4 regions of the Oceanotoga sp. genome follow, and region 1 is predicted to be linked to each of the others. Evidence: riboswitches for the same ligand, from Rfam matches in the RefSeq annotation. Region 1 holds a riboswitch; each other region holds the start of a gene.
What was found. Region 1 has a riboswitch for cobalamin ahead of PWP28_RS02855 (YitT family protein). Riboswitches for the same ligand answer to the same signal wherever they lie in the genome.

Region 1 (5,532 bases):
TATATTAGTTCCATATTCTTTCATTTTTTTTGTATGAAATTGTCCATATTTTCCCGTTATTCCTTGAACACATACTCTTTCTTTTCCATTTATCATATTTCCAACTCCCTTAAATATCCTTTTAAAGCCTTTATCATAGTATCCATATCTTCATAATTTTTCAAATTATTCTCAGAGAGTATTTCATTTCCTTTTTCTTCATTAGTACCTGTAAGCCTTATAAAAAGTTTTATATCTTCGTTTTTTTTCTCAAATTCTACTATAGATTGAGCTATTATATCGCATTGAGTTATTCCACCAAATATATTCATAACTATATTTTTTATTCCTTTATCTTTTAAAAGATTTAAAGCCTTTAATGTAGTTTCTTTATCTGCTCCACCACCTATATCTAAAAAATTGGCTGGTTTTAATCCATAATTGCTAACAGTATCCATAGTAGCCATTACTATTCCAGCACCACATCCTATAACCCCTATATCTCCTTCTAATTCTACATAGTGAAAATTATAATCTGTTTTTTCAAGAAATCTTTGAGACCATTTCTGTCTATATATTGCATTATCATCAACATGCATAACACAATCGAGTGCATAAATTTCATCATCTTGTGTTTCAACTATCGGGTTTATTTCTAATAATGTTAAATCTTTCTCTATAAAGAGATTATATAAATTAGGCATTATTTCTTTTATTTTTCTCGGTGCTTTAAGAAATACTTCATTATAAGTACCTTTTATTATATTTTCTGAACTCTCTATTTCTATACCACCATCATAAGAAAATACCCATTTTATATCTCTATCTTCTCTGTCTATTAAAATAGATATATAATATTCTTTTTTTATATTTATAAGTTCTTCAACGAGTATTCCATAAGGAAGTTCTCCTTTTATTTCTTTATTTTGAAGTTCATTTATAGTATTTGTATATTCATCTTCTTTTTTTATAAATAATACACCACCAGCTTTCATCCTTCCACCAACTAAAACTTGAGATTTTGCAACACTGGGTATCAATCTTTTTTCGGGAATTTTATCTATTATTAATTGAGATTGTGGGATATTTATACCATATTCCCTCAAAAGTTTCTTTCCTGTAAATTCATGAATTTTCATCATTTACCTCCTTATTTTTATATAAAGTTATGAAAATTTTTAAATCCATAACCTATTACATCAAGAGTTTCTTGTATTATTATAAATGCTTTTGGATCTATTTTTTGAATTTTTCTAACTATATCACCCCTTTGTTTTTTATTAACTGCAACATATATAAAATTTTTTTCTTGATTGGTATAAGCACCTTGAGCCTTTATTATAGATGCTCCTCTATCAAGATTATTTAATATATAATTTATTATTTCATCTGTATTTTCAGAAATTATTGTCAATATATTACTTGTATTCATGCTCTTCATAACAAAATCTACAGTAAGTCCGTTAAATACTACAGAAACTATTGAATACATTCCAACTCTCAAATCATATACAGTACCAGCAGCAATACCTGTTATTAAGTCTAATAATAAAAGTGATATTCCAAGTGGCAATCCTGTATATTTATTCATTATTCTTGCAAGTATATCAGTTCCACCAGTCGAAGAATTAACAGAAAATGCTATTCCCATTCCAATGGCTGATATTATAACTCCAAAAAAAACTGCTAAAAACATATCATCACCATTATATTTTGGAAATGGAACGATTCTATCTAAAAAATCCACAAAAAAGTTTAATAAAAATGTACAAAAAATGCTTCTGAACCCAAACTCTTTTCCAATAAAAATAAAAGCTATTGAAAATAAAACTATATTAACACCATACATCAAAATCCCTACTGGAATATTTGTAAATCCATTTATAACTATTGCTATTCCATTTGCACCTCCTGCTGCTATATTGTATGGCATTAAAAAAGATACTAATCCAACAGCTGTTAAAAAAACTCCAATAATCGATAATGTATACTCCTTGATAATCCGTTTATTCATCCTATATCCTCCCCAAAAAAAAATTCTTTCTCTCCATTCCGAAAAATGGCAAGAAAGAATTATTGTATTTTTAAATATACAATTATTTTTCTTACTTTCCAATCCCGGAGAAAGCACAGAATAAATTTTTAGGTAGTTCTTCTGACTTACAGCATCAAACCTAATCGTTCCCCTTCCCGAATAATATCAGTGGTTTATGGAACTTTCGTATCTGCTCACAGCGGCCGGACCGTTTTGGCTTTTCACCAAATTCTCTATTAAGACTTCCGTCACCTAAAAAAATTTATTTAATTTTACGAATATATTCTATCATAAAGTATACATTTTAAAAAAACGAGATAAAACGGTATTTAATACCAGTTTTATCTCATTATTAGCTTATCTGTGTTTATAGTTTCATTTTTTTCAATATTATAAATTTCTGTAGATTTTGCATTTGTTATATAACCTTTTTCAGAATTTAAAAGAAAATTTTCAAAAAATTCTATATCTTTTTCATCGGATAATCCTGGAACATAAGTCATTCTAAATTCATAATCAATATCAGAATTTCTCAACATCCAAACGCTTTGATATACCTGTTCCCAATAATTTTTTACAGCTGTGAGATCGCTATATTTATTTGGCTTCGATTTTATATCCATAGCAACATAATCTATATTTTTTGATTTAATAATTTTACTCAAAAGTTTTGGATTACTACCATTTGTATCTAATTTTATATAAAAATTAAATTTATTTTTTATATCCCTTATACTTTCATATAACTGTTCATATATAGTAGGTTCTCCTCCACTTATACAGAGGGCTTCTACTCTCTTTTTAGATTTATTTAAATATTTATGAAGTTGTTCTTCATCTATATAATTTTTTTCTTTTTCAAAAGCTATTTTCCAATTATGACACCATGGACATCTAAAGTTGCATCCTGAAGTATAAAGAACTGAACATATTTTTTTAGGATAATCTACAAAACTAAAAGATCTATATCCACAATACATATGAATTCCTCCAATATTTGAAACACTATATGGTATACTGCTTTCTTTCAACATATTCTTTTTGTTTACCTTTATTCCAAGCTTGAACAGGTCTATAATAACCAACTACTCTTGAATAAACTTCAGACTTCTCTCCACATATAGGACATTCAAAATGTTCTCCAGAAATATATCCATGATTTTTACATATAGAAAATGTTGGTGTTATACTCATATAAGGTAATGTATGATTTTCAAATGATTTTTTTATAAATTCTTTTAAAACATCTCTATCTGTTATTTTTTCTCCAACAAATATATGTAAAACTGTTCCACCAGTCCATTTATCTTGAAGACCTTCCTGATGTTCTAATAAGTCAAAAGGATCTTCAAAAAATTTCACAGGAGGGTGTACTGAATTTGTATAATAATTAGTATCTTCATCACCAGATTGTATTATATCTGCACCAAATTCTTTAAAATCAAGATTTGCAAGTCTATAGCTCGTACCTTCTGCTGGTGAAGCTTCAAGATTATAAAGATTCCCCGTCTCTTTATTATATTCTTCAAGTTTTTTTAACATATAGTCCATAATTTTTTGTGCAAAAATCTTACCTTCTGGGTTCAATATCCCATCTTCAATACCAAAATTTAATAAACCTTCATGCATTCCAACAAAACCTATCGTAGAAAAATGATTTGCCCAGTACTGACCAGTGAGTTTATAAACTCCATCGAGATAAACTTTAGTATATGGGTAAAGTCCACTTTTTGTCCATTGTTCAACATTAATCCTTTTTATTTCAAGTGATTCTTTAGCAATATTCATAGTATCATCTAAAAGTTCAAAGAATTTTTTCTCTTCTCCATTTGATAAAAACATCAACCTTGGAATATTTAGAGTTACCACACCTATAGATCCTGTAAGAGGGTTAGATGCAAATAATCCACCCCTTCTTTTAACTTCATCTGCTTGTTCTTCATCTTTTGTATCATTCACGAAGCCAAAAGAAAGTTGTTCCATATGTTCTTTAACATCTTTATTTGAAAGTTTCAACCTACAACACATACTTCTCGCATCTTCGGGGCTCATATCTGAATTTACATAATTTGAAAAATACGGGGTACCATATTTCATAGTCATATCCATTATCATATTTGAAACTTCATCATCCCATGAAAAGTCTTTTGTTATATTATATGTTGGTATAGGAAATGAAAAAGGTCTTCCATCATAATCGCCTTTCATCATAACTTCTATAAATGCTTTATTGAGCATATTCATTTCAGTTTGAAACTCTTCATATGTTTTATCTTTCTCTTTACCACCTATTATTACTTTTTTATTTTTATAAGTATTTGGTACAAATATATCAAGAGTTATATTGCTAAATGGTGATTGAAATCCAACTCTTGTAGGCACATTCATATTGAATATGAATTCCTGCATACTTTGATAAACTTCTTCATATTTTAATGAATCATAATATATGAAAGGTGCCAAAAGCGTATCAAAATTTGAAAAGGCCACAGCTCCAGCAGCTTCCCCTTGCATTGTATATAAAAAATTGACTATTTGCATTAAAGCAGTTCTCAAATGATTTGCAGGGCCAGAAGCAACTTTATTTTCAACTCCATTGAAACCTTTTCTTAAAAGCTCTTCAAGATCCCAGCCTACACAATAACTCGATAAAGATCCAAGATCATGTATATGCATATTTCCTCTTTTATGATAATCTTTAATTTTAGAATTATAATTATCATAAACTTCTTCTAACCAGTAATTCTTTATTATTTCCTGATGAATATGATTATTTAATCCTTGTAAAGAATATTGCATATTAGAATTTTCTTTTACTTTCCAATCACTTTGATTCAAATAATTATTTATTATATCCATATTAACCCTCCTAAAAAAACATCAAAAAAATAAAAGCATTATTTAATAAAATAAGTTTTATAAAATAATACTTCCAATTAACTATAAGTAGTATGATTTATTTTTCTTGAATTAATTATACTATATATAATGTTTTTTTTCAAATTTTACCTTTTCAACACTAAATATTGATACATACACAAGTATAGGTTTTTTTAATTCTTCAACCAAAAAATCGTTACATTAATTTTTTTTGAACTTTGATTATTTTTATATTAAATTCCTAATTTCTTTATTATATCAACCGATAATATAAAGAAATATATTAATTTTATATTTTTATTCTTAATAAAGTTTTAAAAATTAAAATGTTTAATTTTTTTACTTTAAAAGTTGTATTTTTTTGTGGTATAATTTTTACATAAGTTATATTATTAATAATATAATATTATTATATAGTTAATATAAAGATTATATATTTTTATAAACCTAAAAATGGAGGGGTTAATATGAAAAAAATTAGTCAACAAATCTTAATACCTACAATAATAACTATAGTATTGATGACTTTAACACTCGTGATTTTCACCTTATATGAAGGTTCAAAAGCTATAACTGCTGAAGCAACTTCAAGGCTTGAACACATGGCTGAAACAGCTACTTTAGACTTCAACTCCATA
Region 2 (5,532 bases), on a different contig from region 1:
ACAAAACCAAACAATGGTACAACTGTAAATGCAACTTTTGTAAAAACTAATATTGATTGCCAACCATTAGGAGATCTTTCAAATGCTCTTTATTTTGTTATATATCTCGACTCTAAAATAAATTGGTATATAAAAAGAACTTTTTTAGATGATGGATATGAAATAGATACAAAACAATTAAAAAACTCATTTGAAAATATATATGATACTCCTAAATTTATGTTACAGATAAAACAAAATATTTATAATTTAGAAAAAGAATTAAAAGGAGGATTTTAATGAAAAAATCAATTCTAATGATCTTTATATTATCTTTATTGACTCTTTCATTCTCAATAACAAAACTCAATTCAATAGAGTATAGTACAGATATATCTTATGCTGCTACAGATATAAATAATATTATGAATAATTATGATATAAAAATCGGAAATTATGTTGGAGATATAGACATAAAATTAGCAATGAAACAAGTAAATAATCTCGGCTTTTTCAATTCGCTTTCTTATGAATTAGACGAAGAAAATGGAAATTTAAAATTAATAATAAATCCAAATCCAATAGTCAAAAATATTGAAATAGAAGTATATGGTGATGGATTTGTCGATAAAAAAGATTTAAAAGATTATTTAAATTTAAAAACAGATATTCCTTTAAATGTATATGACTTTCAAAAAGCACTCAATTCCATAAATTTATATTATACGAATAATGATTATAGTACTATAGAAATAAGTTCTAATATTAAATTATTAGGTGATAAAGTAACACTTGAAGCAACAGAAATTAACAATAACAAATATGATGAAAATACTTTATTATTCATAATAAATGAATATAAACTCTGGGATTTGAAATTAGAAGGCGAATATGCCCAATTAGATAAAGAAAAAGTAAAGAAAGATCTAAATTTTAAATTTAGAAAAGACTATGAAAATAAATTTTTCCTGTTTAGGCCAAAATTAAAAGAATCATATCCAGATATAAAAAAATTACAGGGTTTGATGTCTTCTATAGCTTCATTACCTTATTTTAGTGAAGAAACTTCTATAAAATGGGAACCCGTAGATATAGAAGAATCCTTGGGTGGAGAATTAAATCTTGTACTAGATGGAAAATTAAGAAGAGTTATAGATGATAATACCAAAATAAATAAAATAAAGTATAATGGTAATGATTCTATCGAAAGTTTTAGATTAAATGAAAAGGTATCAGAAATAATAACAGAAAACTCAACTGTTTCTAATTTAGATATTTTAAAATCTTTAGATGTAATAAATAAATTATATACACAAGAAGGATTCTTATTTGTTGATACAAAAGTAAATATAGACAAAAATAATGATTTAATATATAATTTTAATGAGAAAAAAGTAGGTAATATAAAAATAACAAAAGATGCTACGGCAAAAACCCAAGATTATATAATAGATGATTTAATAAAATTAAAAAAAGATGAAGTTGTAAATCTAAATAAATTACAAGATACCTATAGAGCATTCACTGGAACAGGTTTTTTCCAAAGTGTTGATATAAACCCTATTTCAATGTCAGAAGATTCTGTTGACTTTGAGATTCATCCACATGAAAGAACAAATGCTGTTAAGATAGCTGGTGGATTAACTTGGTCTATGCCAGATGTAAAAGATTGGTATTATGGATTTGCAGGAACTTTAAGTTTTTATATTCCAAATCCTTTCGGTTATGGTCAAACTTTTGGACTAAACACTGAATTAAATCCTTTGAATAATAAATATAAATTCGGATTAAATTATAATGTATCAAAAATCTTTAAAACAGATATAGATCTTGGATTAAGCACATCATATCTAACAGTACCAAATGGTGAATATGTAGAAACTTTAGGTGCTTCTATAACAAATAATTTATCATTTTCTATTTCACCTTCATTCAAATTTTCAGATTTTTCATATATAACAACCGATTTATCCTATGACTATTATCAAAAATTAAAATCAAATGATATAAAAAGACTTTCTACTGGTATTGGTTACAAATTAAACAGATTAGATAATCCATATAGACCTTATTCGGGAGAATATTTTTCAACAAGAGTTTTTGGAGGATTAAATCTAAATAACACAGATCAATATTATACTGGTAATACTTTAGAAGGTAAATATTTTACAAGTTTCTATAAATTTACTTTTGGAACAAGATTAAAAATCGGATTCTCTAATGATCCTTATTCCTTATTCAATTATTCAGTTGGCGGAATGAATAGTGTAAGAAGATATAGTTTATCTTCTAAACAAGGTAATAATATGTATTTATTTAATACTGAGTTAGCTTATGAACTATTAAAAAATCCAGTACCGATTGATATATATGCTTTTTATGATAATGGAAATACTTCAAATAATTTAAATAATATATTGAATGATAATATTTGGTCTTTTGGAACTGGTTTAAAATTTAACATTCCTTTACTGGGTCAAATCAGATTTGAATATGGTTGGGACAAAAATTTAAAAGGAAAATTTGAATTTGGATTTGGTCAAGTATTTTAAAAAAAAATATATAAATAATAAATAAAGGAAATTAGTGAAAATCTAATACGGTCGCGCCACCGTGATTGAGGACAAAAAATTACATACCACTGATTAAAAAATCGGGAAGGGTAATTTGGAGGATATAACTCATAAGTCGGGATACTTTATTTATAATTTTTAAAAATTCAAGCACTTCGCGCCAAAGTGTTTGGAGTTAGTTTTTACCTTGGCGTAATTATTACGGGAGGTAGCAAAAATGAAAAAAGCATTGAGTATTGTTCTATTGTTATTAGTAGGAATTATAGCTTTATCATCATTTACAATAATAGATGATCTTGGAAGACCTGTAAAAATAGACCAAGATATTAAGAGAATAATTTCTGCTGCACCAGCTGTATCTGATTATTTGAAACATTTAAATGCAGAAGATCTTGTTGTAGGCGTTACTGATTGGGATAATAACATTGAAGCTGAAAAAATAGGAAATATGACACCTTTGAATCTTGAAAAAATAATAAGCTTAAATCCCGATATTGTATTTATATCTGGTGGATTCCAAGAAAAAGAACTTGAAAGATTAGAAAAATATAATATAAAAACTATAGTTATAAACCCATTATCCATAAATGATATAATAAGAGACACAGTTTTAATAGGAACTATAATTGATAAAAAAGAACAAGCAATAAAATTATCAAAAAATTTAAGAGAAAGAATGCTTAATATTTCTAAAGAAACATCTACTTGGTCAGAAAGACCAACTGTTATGTATGCAATGATTTCAAGTCAAAATATTTCATCAATTTGGACAAGTGGAACAGGTTCTTTTATGAATGAATTACTATCAATCGCTGGTAGTTTAAATGTTGCTTCACCATATACTGGAAATAATGGTTGGCTTTCTGTTGGCCCAGAATTTATAGTTTCTAAAAATCCAGATATAATTATTGTTCCTTCTTATTTTATGGGAGATAATTCTGGAATTGAAACTTTAAAATCAGCTTCTCAATTTAAAAATGTAAATGCTGTTAAAAACAACAAAATATTTTCAATTAATAATGATAAAGCTTCACAAGCATCACCTTCATTAATAGAAGCATTAGAATCAATATATGAAATAATAAAGGAGTCAAAATGACTATAAAAAAAATTAAAAACAGGAAGAGGATTATACCTCTCCTGTTTATTCTTTTGATAATAAGTTTTATATCTATAATAATTTTTACTTCTTTGGGAAGTGTAAATATTCCATTAAAAGAAGTAATAAAAACATTATTCCTTAATCAAGAAAATTCTACATATAAATTACTCATTATGGATTTGAGATTACCAAGAATTTTAGGTAGTTTTATAATTGGAGGTATTTTAGCTTTATCTGGAAATATATTACAGTTAATAATTCAAAATCCTCTTGCAGACCCTTATATACTTGGAATATCTTCTGGAGCCTCTTTTGGAGCTGTAATTTATACGGCTTTATCTGGTATATTAGGATTACATTTATTTTTTGGATTAGAAACTTTTTCTTTCATATTTTCTATAATATCTGCAATCATAGTATTTATGTTGGCAAAAGAAGGGAAAAAATTTCCCGTATTATCTTTAATATTAAGTGGTGTAATAGTTAGTTTTTTGTTCAATGCATTTACAACATTAATAACAGTAATGTTTTGGAGAAATTTAATACATGTAAATATATGGCTCATGGGAAGTACAGCTTCTATTACATGGGAAGATATATTTATATTGACTGTAGTATTATTAATACAAACTATCGTAATAATAATTTATAATAAAGAATTAAATGTTTTATCTATGGGTGATGATATGGCAATATATTCTGGTGTAAATCCAGAAAAAATAAAAATGATACTAATTTTAACAAATATATTTGCTGTATCTATAGCTGTTTCAAAATCTGGAATAATAGGGTTTGTTGGATTAATAATACCACATCTTGTAAGAAAAATTAAAGGACCATATTCATTAATTTCTAGTTTAATATCTATATTATCGGGTGGAATTTTTTTAACTATAAGTGATTTTATATCCAGAACAATTTTTGCTCCTTCCGAACTTCCAATAGGAATAATAACTTCTATAATCGGAGCGCCTTTATTTATATATGTTATGAAAAAAAGAGGGAAAAAATTATGATTCAAATAAATAATATAAAATTTAATTATGGAAATGGATTCAATTTAGATATTAAAAATCTTCATATAAAAAACGGAGAAATTGTATCAATAATTGGACCTAATGGGGCTGGAAAATCAACTTTAATAAAATTAATATCTAAAATTCTTCCTTTAAAATATGGAAATATATTTATAGACTCTAAAAATTTAAAATCCTTAAATTTGAAAGAACTTTCAAAATTGATAGCCGTTGTTCCTCAAGAATTTAACACTATTTTTGATTATTCTGTTAAAAGTATTGTGGAAACTTCCAGATTACCTTATTCAAAAAAATTTGATTTTTTTACAGAAAATAAAGAAGATGAAAACATAATATCCAATTCCATGAAAAAAACAGATACTTATAAATTTAAAGAAAAAAGTTTTTCTAATTTATCTGGTGGCGAAAAACAAAGAGTCATGGTAGCAAGAGCTTTTGCTCAAAAATCTAAAATACTCCTTTTAGATGAATTTTCTTCTCATCTCGATCCTGGTCATACACAGTATCTTTTAAATATAATAAAAAATTTAAGTCAAAAAGAAAATTTAACTATATTATCTGTATTTCATGATATAAATCTTGCAAGTCTTTATTCTAATAGAATATTAATAATGAAAGATGGAAAAATAATAAAAGATGGAACACCAAATGAAGTTATAACAAAAAAAATAATAGAAGATATATATAATTTTAAAGCTGAAATCATAATTCATCCTAAATATAAAATACCTCAAGTAATTTTTCAATAAAAAAACCCCCTTTTTATAGGGGGAATTGTTTATTTATCTATTGAATAAAAAGAATCTAAACCTTTAAATTGAGCAACAGAACCCAATTCTTC
Region 3 (5,532 bases), on a different contig from region 1:
CGATAAAATAATAAATGGATTCAAAAATACAGACTTAAAAATATTAGAATTTTAGGAGGATACAATGAACTGGGAAATACATGACAAAAAATATAATTTAAAAAATGTACAAAAATATGAAACATTATTTACCCTTGCAAATGGATATAGAGGCATAAGAGGTTATAATGAACTCTCTTCATTTGATAATAGAGGAAACTTTGTAGCTGGAATATTTGATAAATCAAATGCCCAAGTAAAAGAAATAGTAAATCTTCCAGATCCTTTAGAATTTAAAATATATTCAGAAGATGAAATAATAACTTTAGATTCAACAGAAATATTAAAATATGATAGATATCTAAACATGAAAGAAGCAACTCTAAATTTAGAAACAGAATTAAAAACTCCAAAAGGCAAGATAATAAATATTAAATCAAAAAGATTCGTAAGCAGATTTGATGAACATTTAATGATGATAAAATATGAAATAACCCCAATAAATTTTGATGGGAAACTGACAATACAAAATACAATAAACTCTAATATAACTAATTCAAAATTCGATCCTATAAATAAATCAAAACATTATAAAACCGATGAAATAAAAGATTTAGAAAATGGATTATATTTACAAGTCAAAACAAATGATAGTAAATCAATTATTTCTCAATGGACAGGACTTTATTCAGAAAATATAAAAAACAGAAAATTTTATGATTTAGAAACACTCGTAGAAGAAGTATACGAAATATATGTAAAAAAAAGTAGGACTTATAAAATACAAAAAAATTGTTTAATACATACTTCAAGAAATTCTAAAACTCCAAAAGAAAATATATTAAATGATATAAAATTATATAAAAATTCAAGCTTTGAAGAAGAATTCAAAAAACATATAAAAGAAATGCAAAAAATATGGAAAAAAATAGATATAACAATTGATGGTGATGATAAAGCACAAACTGGTTTAAGATTTAATCTATTCCATCTGATATCATGTGCATATCAAAAAGATCCAACAGTCAGTATAGGTGCAAAAGGATTACATGGCGAAGGATATAAAGGCCATATATTTTGGGATACAGAAATATTTATGTTACCATTTTTTACATATACTTATCCAGAAATTGCAAGATCTCTATTACTCTATAGATTCAACACTTTAAAAGGTGCAAAAGAAAATGCAAAAAATAATGGTTATAATGGTGCACAATTCCCATGGGAATCAGCAGATATAGGCCTTGAAGAAACTCCAAAATGGGGAATAGACTATCTCGGTAATCCCGTAAGAATATGGACTGGAGATGAAGAATTTCATATAAGTTCAGATATAGCTCTTGCATATTGGCAATATTTCAAAGCAACAAATGATAAAGAGTTTATGGAAAATTATGGATATGAAATATTTATTGAAACCACAAAATTCTGGGAATCTCGATTAACTCACAATGAGGATAAAGATTATTATGAAATAAAAAAAGTAATAGGTCCTGACGAATTCCATGAACACGTAGACAATAATTTCTATACAAATTACCTCGCAAAATGGAATATAAAAAAATGTTGTGAAATAATAGAAAAATATAAAATAGAATCCCCTAAAAAATACGAAGATTTGATAAAAAAGACAAACATATCAGAAAAAAACATAAAAAACTGGAAAAATATTTATAAAAAAATATTTTTATCTTCAAAAAACGATATAATAGAGCAATTTGAAGGCTACTTCAATTTAAAAGATTATAAAATAAAAAAATATGATGAAAATGAAATGCCTTTATGGCCAGAAAACATAGAATTAGACAAACTAAATCAAACACAATTAATAAAACAACCAGATGTAATAATGTTATTATTAATTTTAGGTGAAGAATTCGAAGAAGAAATAAAAAGAAAAAACTATGAATATTATGAAAAAAGAACAATGCATAAATCTTCTTTAAGTCCATCTATGTATTCAATAATGGGTTTAAAAATTGGAGATACACATAATGCCTATAATTATTTTATAAAAACCATAATGACAGATATACAAGATAATCAAAAAAATACAGCACTTGGATTACATGCGGCTTCTACTGGCGGTTCATGGCAAAGTATAGTTTATGGATTTGGAGGATTTTCAATAGATAAAAATAATATTCCAAATTTTAATCCATGGATACCAAAAAAATGGAAAAGCCTAAATTACAAAATTAATTGGCAAAATAATATATTAAATATAAACATAACAGAAAATACAATAATTATAAATTCCGAAAGAGAAATTGAAATAAAAATTAAAAATAAACCTCACAAATTAAAAAAAGGTACAAATAAATTTTATTTAAATTAAAAAATCTCCCAAATTATTATATAATATATATGAATAAAAAAACATATATTATTAGGAGGGGATTAATATGAATGAAACAACCGCAGCAATAATAAGCTGGATTGTAAGAATTGGCATAAGTTTTATAATATTTATAGTGGCAAAAATGCTTTCTGGAATAATATATAAAACTATGCTGAAACTATCTGAAAAAAACTCAAAAATAAATCTTCAGTACAAAAAAACCATGAAAACACTTTTAGATATAGGATTATATACACTTGCAATCTTTATAATAGTCTCAGTTTTATTTAAAAATCTTGCACCTGTATTGGCTGGATTGGGTGCATCAAGTATAATAATAGGTTTTGCTATAAAAGAACCTTTTGAAAACTTAATATGTGGAATATTAATAATGGTAAACAAACTAATAATCGAAGGTGAAGCAGTCGAAATAAACGGAAACTCAGGTTCTATATCAGAAATAAAATTAAATCATGTCATATTAAAAACATGGGATGGAAAATTAATAAATATACCAAGTAAATCCGTTTGGTCATCAACAGTTACACATTTCTGGCCTGAAAACATAAGAAGAAATGAAATATCTGTTGGAGTAGCTTATGATACAGATTTAAACAAAGCCATGAAAATACTCGAAGAATCTGTAAACTCTTATGAAAAATTATATTCAGATGATTCTCATAAACCTATGATATTATTCACTGGTTATGGTTCTTCATCAATAGACTTCATAATAAGATATTGGGCAGAAAGAGAAAACTACATAACCTCAACAACAGAAATAGCAAAAATTATAAAAACAAAATTTGATGAAAATAATATAGAAATTCCTTTCAATCAATTAGATCTTCATATAAAAGATGGCAATATACAATAATCGGAGAGTTATCTCTCCGATTATTTTAATATTAATAATAAACACATTTCTTATTAACTATAAATTTGATATAATAATCTATGCATAAAAGTTAATAAACACTTATTTTTGGTAAAACTATTTGTTTTTCAAATGGGGAAGCTCGGTGAAAATCCGACACAGTCCCGCTACTGTAATGGCATAAAGCCTAAGTCAGATTACCAGCCAAAAATAAACAATATTACTTATATCACGAGGATGGTATGAGTGACATTATTAATTTAATAAGATTATTTAATGTCCCTACACCTCTTCTTGAAGGTGTTTTTTTATTTTTATGCTAAAAATATTATGAGAGGTGTTATATGAAAAAAACTTTAAGTCTAATTTTTTGTTTATTATTTTCAATTTTAGTATTAGCTTATGAACCAGTTACAGTCAATTTTACTCATCAAGGAAAAGATTATGAAATAACTTATACAAAATCTCCAGAACGTGCTGTAACTCTTTCACATTTCACAACAGAAATGTTTCTTGCTTTAAATCTTGAAGAAAAAATGGCTGGAACTGCATGGGCAGACAATGAAATATTACCAGAATTAAAAACAGCCTATGACAAAATACCAATACTTTCTGATAGATACCCTTCAAAAGAAATATTCTTATCTGTAAATCCAGATTTTGTTACTGGATGGCATTCAGCTTTAACAGATAAAAATGTAGGATCAGTGGAAACACTCATTCAAATGGATATAAAACCATTAATAATAAAATCAGTAGAACCAGATGCAACATTAGAAACAGTATACGAAGACTTTATAACAATAGGAAAAATATTTGATATAGAAGATAGAGCTCAAAAACTCGTAAAAAGTATGCAAAATGAAATAAATGATGTAAGAAAAAAAGTTCCATCAAATGTAAAAAAAGTAAAAGTATTGGCATATGACTCTGGAAAAGATTCAGCCTTTGTAGTGTGTTCTGGTCTTGGTGGTTCTTTAATACAAGAAGCCGGAGGTATAAATATATTTGGTAATATACAAAAAGCATATGCAAATGTATCTTGGGAAAAAGTAGCTCAATCAAATCCAGATATAGTATTAATAGTAGACTATGGAAGTACAACTTATGAACAAAAAGTACAATTCCTAAAAGAAAATCCCGCAACAAAAGATTTAGATGCAGTAAAAAACAATAAATTTGTAAAAATAGGTTTAGCCGATTTATCTCCTGGAATAAGAAATATTAATGCTATAACAACTATGACAAAAGGCTTCTATCCAGAGATTTTCAAAAAATGAAAATAAAAAATAGCACTTTTTTATTTTCCATAATGGCATTAATTTTAATAATCATACTATCAATAATCATAACAATAACTATAGGTCCAGTAAAAATAAATCCTTTAGATGTTTGGAAAATAATAATAAATAATACTTTTAACAAAGAAATATTTCAAATACAATGGGCAAAATCTATAGAAACAATAGTTTGGAATCTAAGACTCCCAAGAATTTTAATGGCTTTTATAACGGGAGCAACTCTTTCATTTGTTGGCGTTTTAATGCAGGCATTAACGAGAAACTCTTTAGCCAATCCTTATATTCTGGGAATATCTTCAGGAGCTTCTGCAGGAGCAGTTGCTTCCATAATACTCGGAATATTTGGTTTTTTAGGTTATTTAGGCCCCTCAATAGGGGCTTTTTTAGGGGCTATTTTATCTTCACTAATAGTTTTCAAAATAGCTCATTCTGGTTCTGGATATTCATCGAGCAAACTCGTTTTAACAGGAGTTGCAGTATCAGCCATGTTCTCATCATTGACAACTTTTATGGTATATACGGCAAAAGATTCTTCAAAATTAAGATCTGCAATGTTCTGGATGGTTGGAAGTGTTGGAGGAGCTAAATGGAATAATATTTTATTACCTTTTTTACTCTTGATAATATCTACAACAATAATGTATATATTCAATAAAGAACTCGATGGAATACTTATAGGAGAAGATACATCAAAAACTCTTGGAATAAACACTGAATTAATAAGAAAAATAATAATAATAATAAGCACATTATTAACTGGATTTATAGTATCTTTAACAGGAATCATTGGATTCATAGGATTGATAATACCGCATATTTCAAGACAAGCTGTAGGATCTACTCACAAAAAATTAATACCCTTTTCTATTCTAAGTGGAGGATTATTTTTAATATGGGCAGATACCTTCGCAAGAACTGCATTCACTCCCGAAGAAATACCTATAGGAGTTATAACTTCATTTTTGGGTGCTCCTTTCTTTTTATATCTATTAAGAAAAAACTCCTATTCATTTGGAGGCAAAAAATGATTAAAT
Region 4 (5,532 bases), on a different contig from region 1:
ATCAAGAAACATTGTTAGTCCTCCCTAATTTTAAAAAAATAAAAAAATAATATTTTATATGTTTTTAACAAAAATCCTTTTAGCCATATTTTGACCTATTCCATATCTACTTCCATCCACCAATATAATTATAGGGCCTCCAAAATTCCCACTCAAAACTTCTATATTTTTTCCTTCTATTATTCCCATTTTTGCAAGTCTTCTTTTCATCATAAGACCTGAACTTATTTTTTCAACTATAAAATTTCCAATATTTGCAAATACTAAAGGCATTTTATTCCTCCTTTAAATTGATAGATTTCAAATGCTTTTGAAACTCGATTTTATAATTTTCATTTTCTTCAAAAAAAGATTCTAATAATTCTATAGAATTTAAAAAATTTTTTGAGTTTATATGCTCTATTTTACAAGAAACTTCATCCGCCTCTTTTTCACTAAAATTTAAAAAATCCAACAAAAATTTATTCATTATATATTTTCTTTTATACAATTTTGAAGCTTTAATTATGCCTTTTTGAGTTAAATTTATATGACTATGTTTTATATACTCTATATAGTCATACGATTCAAGTCTTTTCAAGGCACTTATAACGGAAGAATGTTTCACTTCCGCTTCATTAGTTATGTCTCTAACTTGTATTATTTTATTTTGTAAATATAGCTTGTATATAGCTATTAAATAATGTTCAAGATTTTCAGTCATCAATTTAATCTTCCTTTTGTAGTTAGTTCTACATTATTTTACCACCTTTAATTTACTTTGTCAATAAAAAAAATAGACTTTTCAGTCTATTTTTCTAAAATAATATTTTCAGCTTCGGTTTTTCTTATTGCAACATTATAGCCTCTTATAAGTACTTCAATCGGATCTCCTAAGGGGGCTTTTCTCAATAATTCTACGTCTATTCCAGAGGTTATTCCCATTACCATTAATCGTCTTTTTATTGCCTCATTACCTCTAACTTCAAGAACTTTTGCTTTTTCTCCAACTTTTAAATCTTTTAAAGTTTTTTCAAAAGTGCTTGATTTATCTTTATAATTAGTAATATACTGCTTATATTTATTTTTTATTTCTGTATTGCTTTCTATAAAATTTCTTAGAATATCCATAGATTGAATGAGCTTTTCAGACTTTATATGTTCCATTTTACATGATAATTCTTCTGCTTCAAAAGGGGATATGTCCAAAACATTCATCAAGAAACTTCTTATAGTCATTCTGTTTTTATATATTTTTTGAGCTTCTATTATTCCGGGTTGAGTTAATTTTACATAACCTCTTTTTTCATAAGTAACAAAAGAAATACTTTTTAATTTTTTTATTGCGTCTATGGCAGAAGTATGTTTTACAGACATCAATTCTGTAATGTCTTTAACTCTTGCAATGTTGTTTTCAAGTTGTGCTTCATATATAGCAAGCAAATAATTTTCAAGACTCTCTGATAATTCCATATAAATCACTTCCTATTGTAGTTTTTCCTACTTAATTCTACCATATATATTTGTATAAGTCAAGCTTATGTTAAAAAATAAATTCATTTTTTTACATAAATTAATTATATCAAAAAATATTTTTCCCCTTTGACAAATTATTAACTTTTTGGTATTATTTTATAGCTTAAATTATTAATATATTGGGGGTATAATTATGAAAAATGGAATGATTCATGTTTATACCGGCAATGGAAAAGGAAAGACTACAGCTGCTTTTGGTGTTGTATTGAGAAGCATTTTATCGAATAAAGAAGTTTTTGTAGCTCAATTTGTAAAAAATAGGGACTCATCAGAGTTGTCAATTTCTAATTATTTTGATAATATTGATATTGTACAGTATGGAGAAGGATTTTTTATAAGAAGATCTCCAGAAACAAAAGATATAAATGCTGCAAAAAAAGCACTTGCCGATGTAAAAGAAAAAATTATTTCTCAAAAATATGATTTAATAGTCATGGATGAAATAAATATCGCTATTAAATTTAATCTTTTAACAGCCGAAGAAGTTTTAGATGCTATAAATAGTAATGGAAAAACAGAAATAATTTTGACTGGAAGATGGGCTGATGAAAAAATAATAGAAAGAGCCGATCTTGTAACTGAAATGAAAGAGATAAAACATTATTATTCAAAAGGTGTTTTATCCAGAAAAGGTATAGATAAATAGGTAAAATTTAATATATAAACTTTTAAGGTGTATAACAGGGAATTAGGTGAAAATCCTAAGCGGCCCAGCCACCGTATGCAGGGATGAAAATCATAAATGCCACTGGTTTTTAACTGGGAAGGCTTGATTAGTAAAATGATCTGTAAGTCGGGAGACCTACCTTTTAAGTTCGTAACTTTGCTTTTTCTTGGTGTGAAAAGCAAGGATTTTTGTTATGGGAGTTGGTATACAAATGCATAACTATATTGTAAATCCTAAAAATATCGAAAAAAGAAGCTTTGAAATAATTACAGAAGCTTTAGGAGAAAAACTAAACGATGTAGACCCTATAAAATCAAATGTAATAAAAAGGGTCATTCACACCACAGGAAATCTTGATATGTGGAACAAGCTTTATTTTTCTGAAGATTATTTTGATTTTTTTAAAAGAAAAATTCAAAATAAGAAAATTTACACAGATGTAAATATGATAAAAAGCGGTTTATCAAAGAATTTTGTAAAAAATTTAAATATAGACTGTTTTATTAGCGATGAAGCTATATCGAAGAAATCTAAATTAACTGGCATATCGAGAGCCTATTTATCTATGGAGAAAGCACTTGAAATGGAAGATGGTATTTTTATTGTTGGAAATGCACCTACTGCACTTTTTAAGTTGCTTGAATCCAAAAAGAAACTTTTTATTATTGGAGTTCCAGTAGGCTTTGTAGGAGCGGCAGAAAGCAAAGAAGCTTTAATGAAATCACAACACAGTTTTATTACATTACCAGGAAATATGGGTGGTTCTACAATAGCTGTAGCCATTTTTAATGCTTTAATAAGGTCTTTATAAAATGGAATGGTATGTAAATGTAAATGGTAAAAAATTAAAACGTGGTTTCACAACTGGCACTGCAGCCACTGCGGCTTTAAAAGCCTCTGTTCTTTTTAATAAGTATAATATAAAACCAGACAATGTAAATATAGAATTACCTAATGGAGAATTAATAAATATTCCAATATATAAATATGAAATTATTTCAGGTTTAAAATATGCTTTTGTAAAGAAAGATGCCGGTGATGATGCCGATATAACAAATCAATGTTTGATTTATTGTTCCTTTAAATATGAAAATTTAAATAATATAATTTTTGATTCTTATGAAGGAGTAGGAAAGATCACCAAAGATGGACTCGATATAAGCAAAGGAGAATTTGCTATTAATCCAATTCCTCGTGAGATGATGAAAAAAGTTTTAAATGAAGAGAATATTAAGAATGGCAGAGTTATAGTAAATGTAAAAAATGGTGAGATTCTCGCAAAAAAAACCTTAAACGAAAATCTTGGCATAATTGATGGAATATCCATTTTAGGAACTACTGGAATTGTTGAACCTATGAATGAAAACGCATGGAAAGAATCTTTGATCCCTCATATTAGCATTGTTTCAAAACAATTCGATACAATTACTTTATTATTAGGTGGAAAAGGGCTTTCAATATATAAAAAATATTCTTTTTTTAAAGAGGATTATATATTATGTGGAAATCATATCGGTTATTCTATAGAAAAATCATTGGAAATGGGTATTAAAAAAATACATATACTTGGTAGTTTTCAAAAATTAATAAAACTTGCCGGTTTAAATCTTAATACAGACAGTAGGTATACAGATTCAAAAAATGAATTATTAGCCCTTTTATATATTTTGTTTACTGAAAAATATGACAAAGAGGTCATTGACAAAATACTTAATTTAAAAACTATTTATAATTTTTTGGATATTTTAAAGAATAATGATATAAATATCAAAAAATTTTTTATATTTGTGTCTGAATATATATCCCATAAATTAAGTAATAAATTCAATGCCGAATTTGTTATTTCTTTATGTGATAAAACTCAGATAATTTCACATAGAGGAGATGAGCAAAATTATTTATATTTTAGGAACACAGATCAATAAAATTGAAAATTTAACTCAAAAACAACTCGAAATAATAAAAAAAGCCGATTTTTTTGCTGGTTTTAATTTTTCTTTGGGTATGTCTAAGGAATTAAATCCAAATGCAAAATATCATGTAATGGATATATATAGTTCATTAAAAGATGAAAATGTAATTGACTTAATATCTCAGATGAAAACATTTAAAACTTCTGTTTTAATGGTTTCTGGAAACCCTTTAATGTTTTCATATTCAAAAAGAATTATGGATAAACTTTCAAAAAATGAATATGAAGTTTTAATTTCACCATCTTCAATAAATTATTTATGCCAAAAGGCTAAATATCCTATGAATAGTGTTCGCTATATAAGTGGTCATAATTCACATAATCTTCGAAAAACTTATAATGATGTCCTTAAAACATTGAATGATAATCATCAAATTGCATATTTTGTAAAAAATAAAAAAGATTATGATTCTTTATTTAATATATTAAAAAATATAAAAGTAGACATAGTAGCTGGATTTGAACTCGGTACAAAAAATGAAGAAATATTTGAGTTTAAATCAAATACGCCTATAGATTTCAAAAAAGGACGTTGGATTCTTCTTCTAATACCTCAAGAAAATGATTTTATAAATTTATTTCCTAAAAATTCAGATCTTTCAACTAAAAATATTCCAGTTTCAAGAGAATGGAGTAGATTTATTTTATTGAATACTTTAAATAGAAAACAAAAACATGATGTAATTTGGGATTTAGGAGCTGGTAGCGGAGCAACATCTTTATTCATTTCTTCTTTTTTTAATAGAGATTGTTTAATATATGCATTTGAAAAAGATTATGATAGATTTGAAAGTTTAAAATTGAATACAAACCTTAATCCTGAAATAGAAGCAATAAATAAAGATTTTATAGATATCTTAGATGAATACGAATCTCCAGACATAGTTCATTTAGGTGGAGGAATAAATTTAGAAGCTTTAAATAAAATAACATCTAAAATGAAAAAGAATAGTCTATTAATTTCTTCTGTAACTACTTTAGAAAGTTTAAATATGATACTTTCTATAGAAAATTTTAACTTTGAGTATGATATGTATACAAAATTTTCGAATAACAAATTAGGTGAAAAATCTGCCTTTAAAGGCGAACATGTATTTTACTGTATAAGAGGTGAAAAAAATGATTAATTTTATTGGTGCTGGTCCTGGAAGTGTAGATTTTTTAACTGTGAAAGGATTTAATTTAATAAAAAAATCAGATGTTTTGTTATATGCTGGTTCTACAGTATCCAATGAAGTATTAGATTTAGTTGATCATGTAAATATATTTAACAGTGCTTCTATGACATTAGAAGATATAAAATTTATATTCAATAAGTTTAAAGACAGCAATATAGCAAGAGTTCATTCAGGAGATACAGCTATTTATTCAGCAATAG

Region 2: another riboswitch for cobalamin. It lies ahead of PWP28_RS06380 (ABC transporter substrate-binding protein); the one in region 1 lies ahead of PWP28_RS02855 (YitT family protein).
Region 3: another riboswitch for cobalamin. It lies ahead of PWP28_RS03965 (ABC transporter substrate-binding protein); the one in region 1 lies ahead of PWP28_RS02855 (YitT family protein).
Region 4: another riboswitch for cobalamin. It lies ahead of PWP28_RS09095 (precorrin-8X methylmutase); the one in region 1 lies ahead of PWP28_RS02855 (YitT family protein).

Annotation. Positions count from the first base shown of each region.
Region 1 covers NZ_JASUSU010000006.1:31,248-36,779, reverse strand. Annotated here, with positions in the region: gene PWP28_RS02865 (CoA-binding protein) at 1-96, opposite strand, end outside; gene PWP28_RS02860 (succinate--CoA ligase subunit beta) at 93-1,118, opposite strand; gene PWP28_RS02855 (YitT family protein) at 1,136-1,993, opposite strand; cobalamin riboswitch at 2,107-2,285, opposite strand; gene PWP28_RS02850 (anaerobic ribonucleoside-triphosphate reductase activating protein) at 2,356-2,994, opposite strand; gene PWP28_RS02845 (ribonucleoside triphosphate reductase) at 3,020-4,873, opposite strand; gene PWP28_RS02840 (methyl-accepting chemotaxis protein) at 5,362-5,532, shown strand, end outside.
Region 2 covers NZ_JASUSU010000016.1:12,944-18,475, reverse strand. Annotated here, with positions in the region: gene PWP28_RS06390 (ATP-binding protein) at 1-279, shown strand, start outside; gene PWP28_RS06385 (hypothetical protein) at 279-2,531, shown strand; cobalamin riboswitch at 2,555-2,678, shown strand; gene PWP28_RS06380 (ABC transporter substrate-binding protein) at 2,770-3,651, shown strand; gene PWP28_RS06375 (iron ABC transporter permease) at 3,648-4,670, shown strand; gene PWP28_RS06370 (ABC transporter ATP-binding protein) at 4,667-5,440, shown strand; gene eno (phosphopyruvate hydratase) at 5,470-5,532, opposite strand, start outside.
Region 3 covers NZ_JASUSU010000009.1:14,229-19,760, forward strand. Annotated here, with positions in the region: gene pgmB (beta-phosphoglucomutase) at 1-55, shown strand, start outside; gene PWP28_RS03955 (glycosyl hydrolase family 65 protein) at 65-2,317, shown strand; gene PWP28_RS03960 (mechanosensitive ion channel family protein) at 2,385-3,197, shown strand; cobalamin riboswitch at 3,290-3,421, shown strand; gene PWP28_RS03965 (ABC transporter substrate-binding protein) at 3,542-4,477, shown strand; gene PWP28_RS03970 (iron ABC transporter permease) at 4,474-5,526, shown strand; gene PWP28_RS03975 (ABC transporter ATP-binding protein) at 5,523-5,532, shown strand, end outside.
Region 4 covers NZ_JASUSU010000029.1:5,112-10,643, reverse strand. Annotated here, with positions in the region: gene PWP28_RS09120 (ferrous iron transport protein A) at 1-12, opposite strand, end outside; gene PWP28_RS09115 (FeoA family protein) at 55-273, opposite strand; gene PWP28_RS09110 (metal-dependent transcriptional regulator) at 275-703, opposite strand; gene PWP28_RS09105 (DtxR family transcriptional regulator) at 790-1,452, opposite strand; gene PWP28_RS09100 (cob(I)yrinic acid a,c-diamide adenosyltransferase) at 1,649-2,161, shown strand; cobalamin riboswitch at 2,170-2,340, shown strand; gene PWP28_RS09095 (precorrin-8X methylmutase) at 2,394-2,993, shown strand; gene cbiD (cobalt-precorrin-5B (C(1))-methyltransferase CbiD) at 2,995-4,107, shown strand; gene PWP28_RS09085 (SAM-dependent methyltransferase) at 4,067-5,281, shown strand; gene PWP28_RS09080 (cobalt-precorrin-4/precorrin-4 C(11)-methyltransferase) at 5,274-5,532, shown strand, end outside.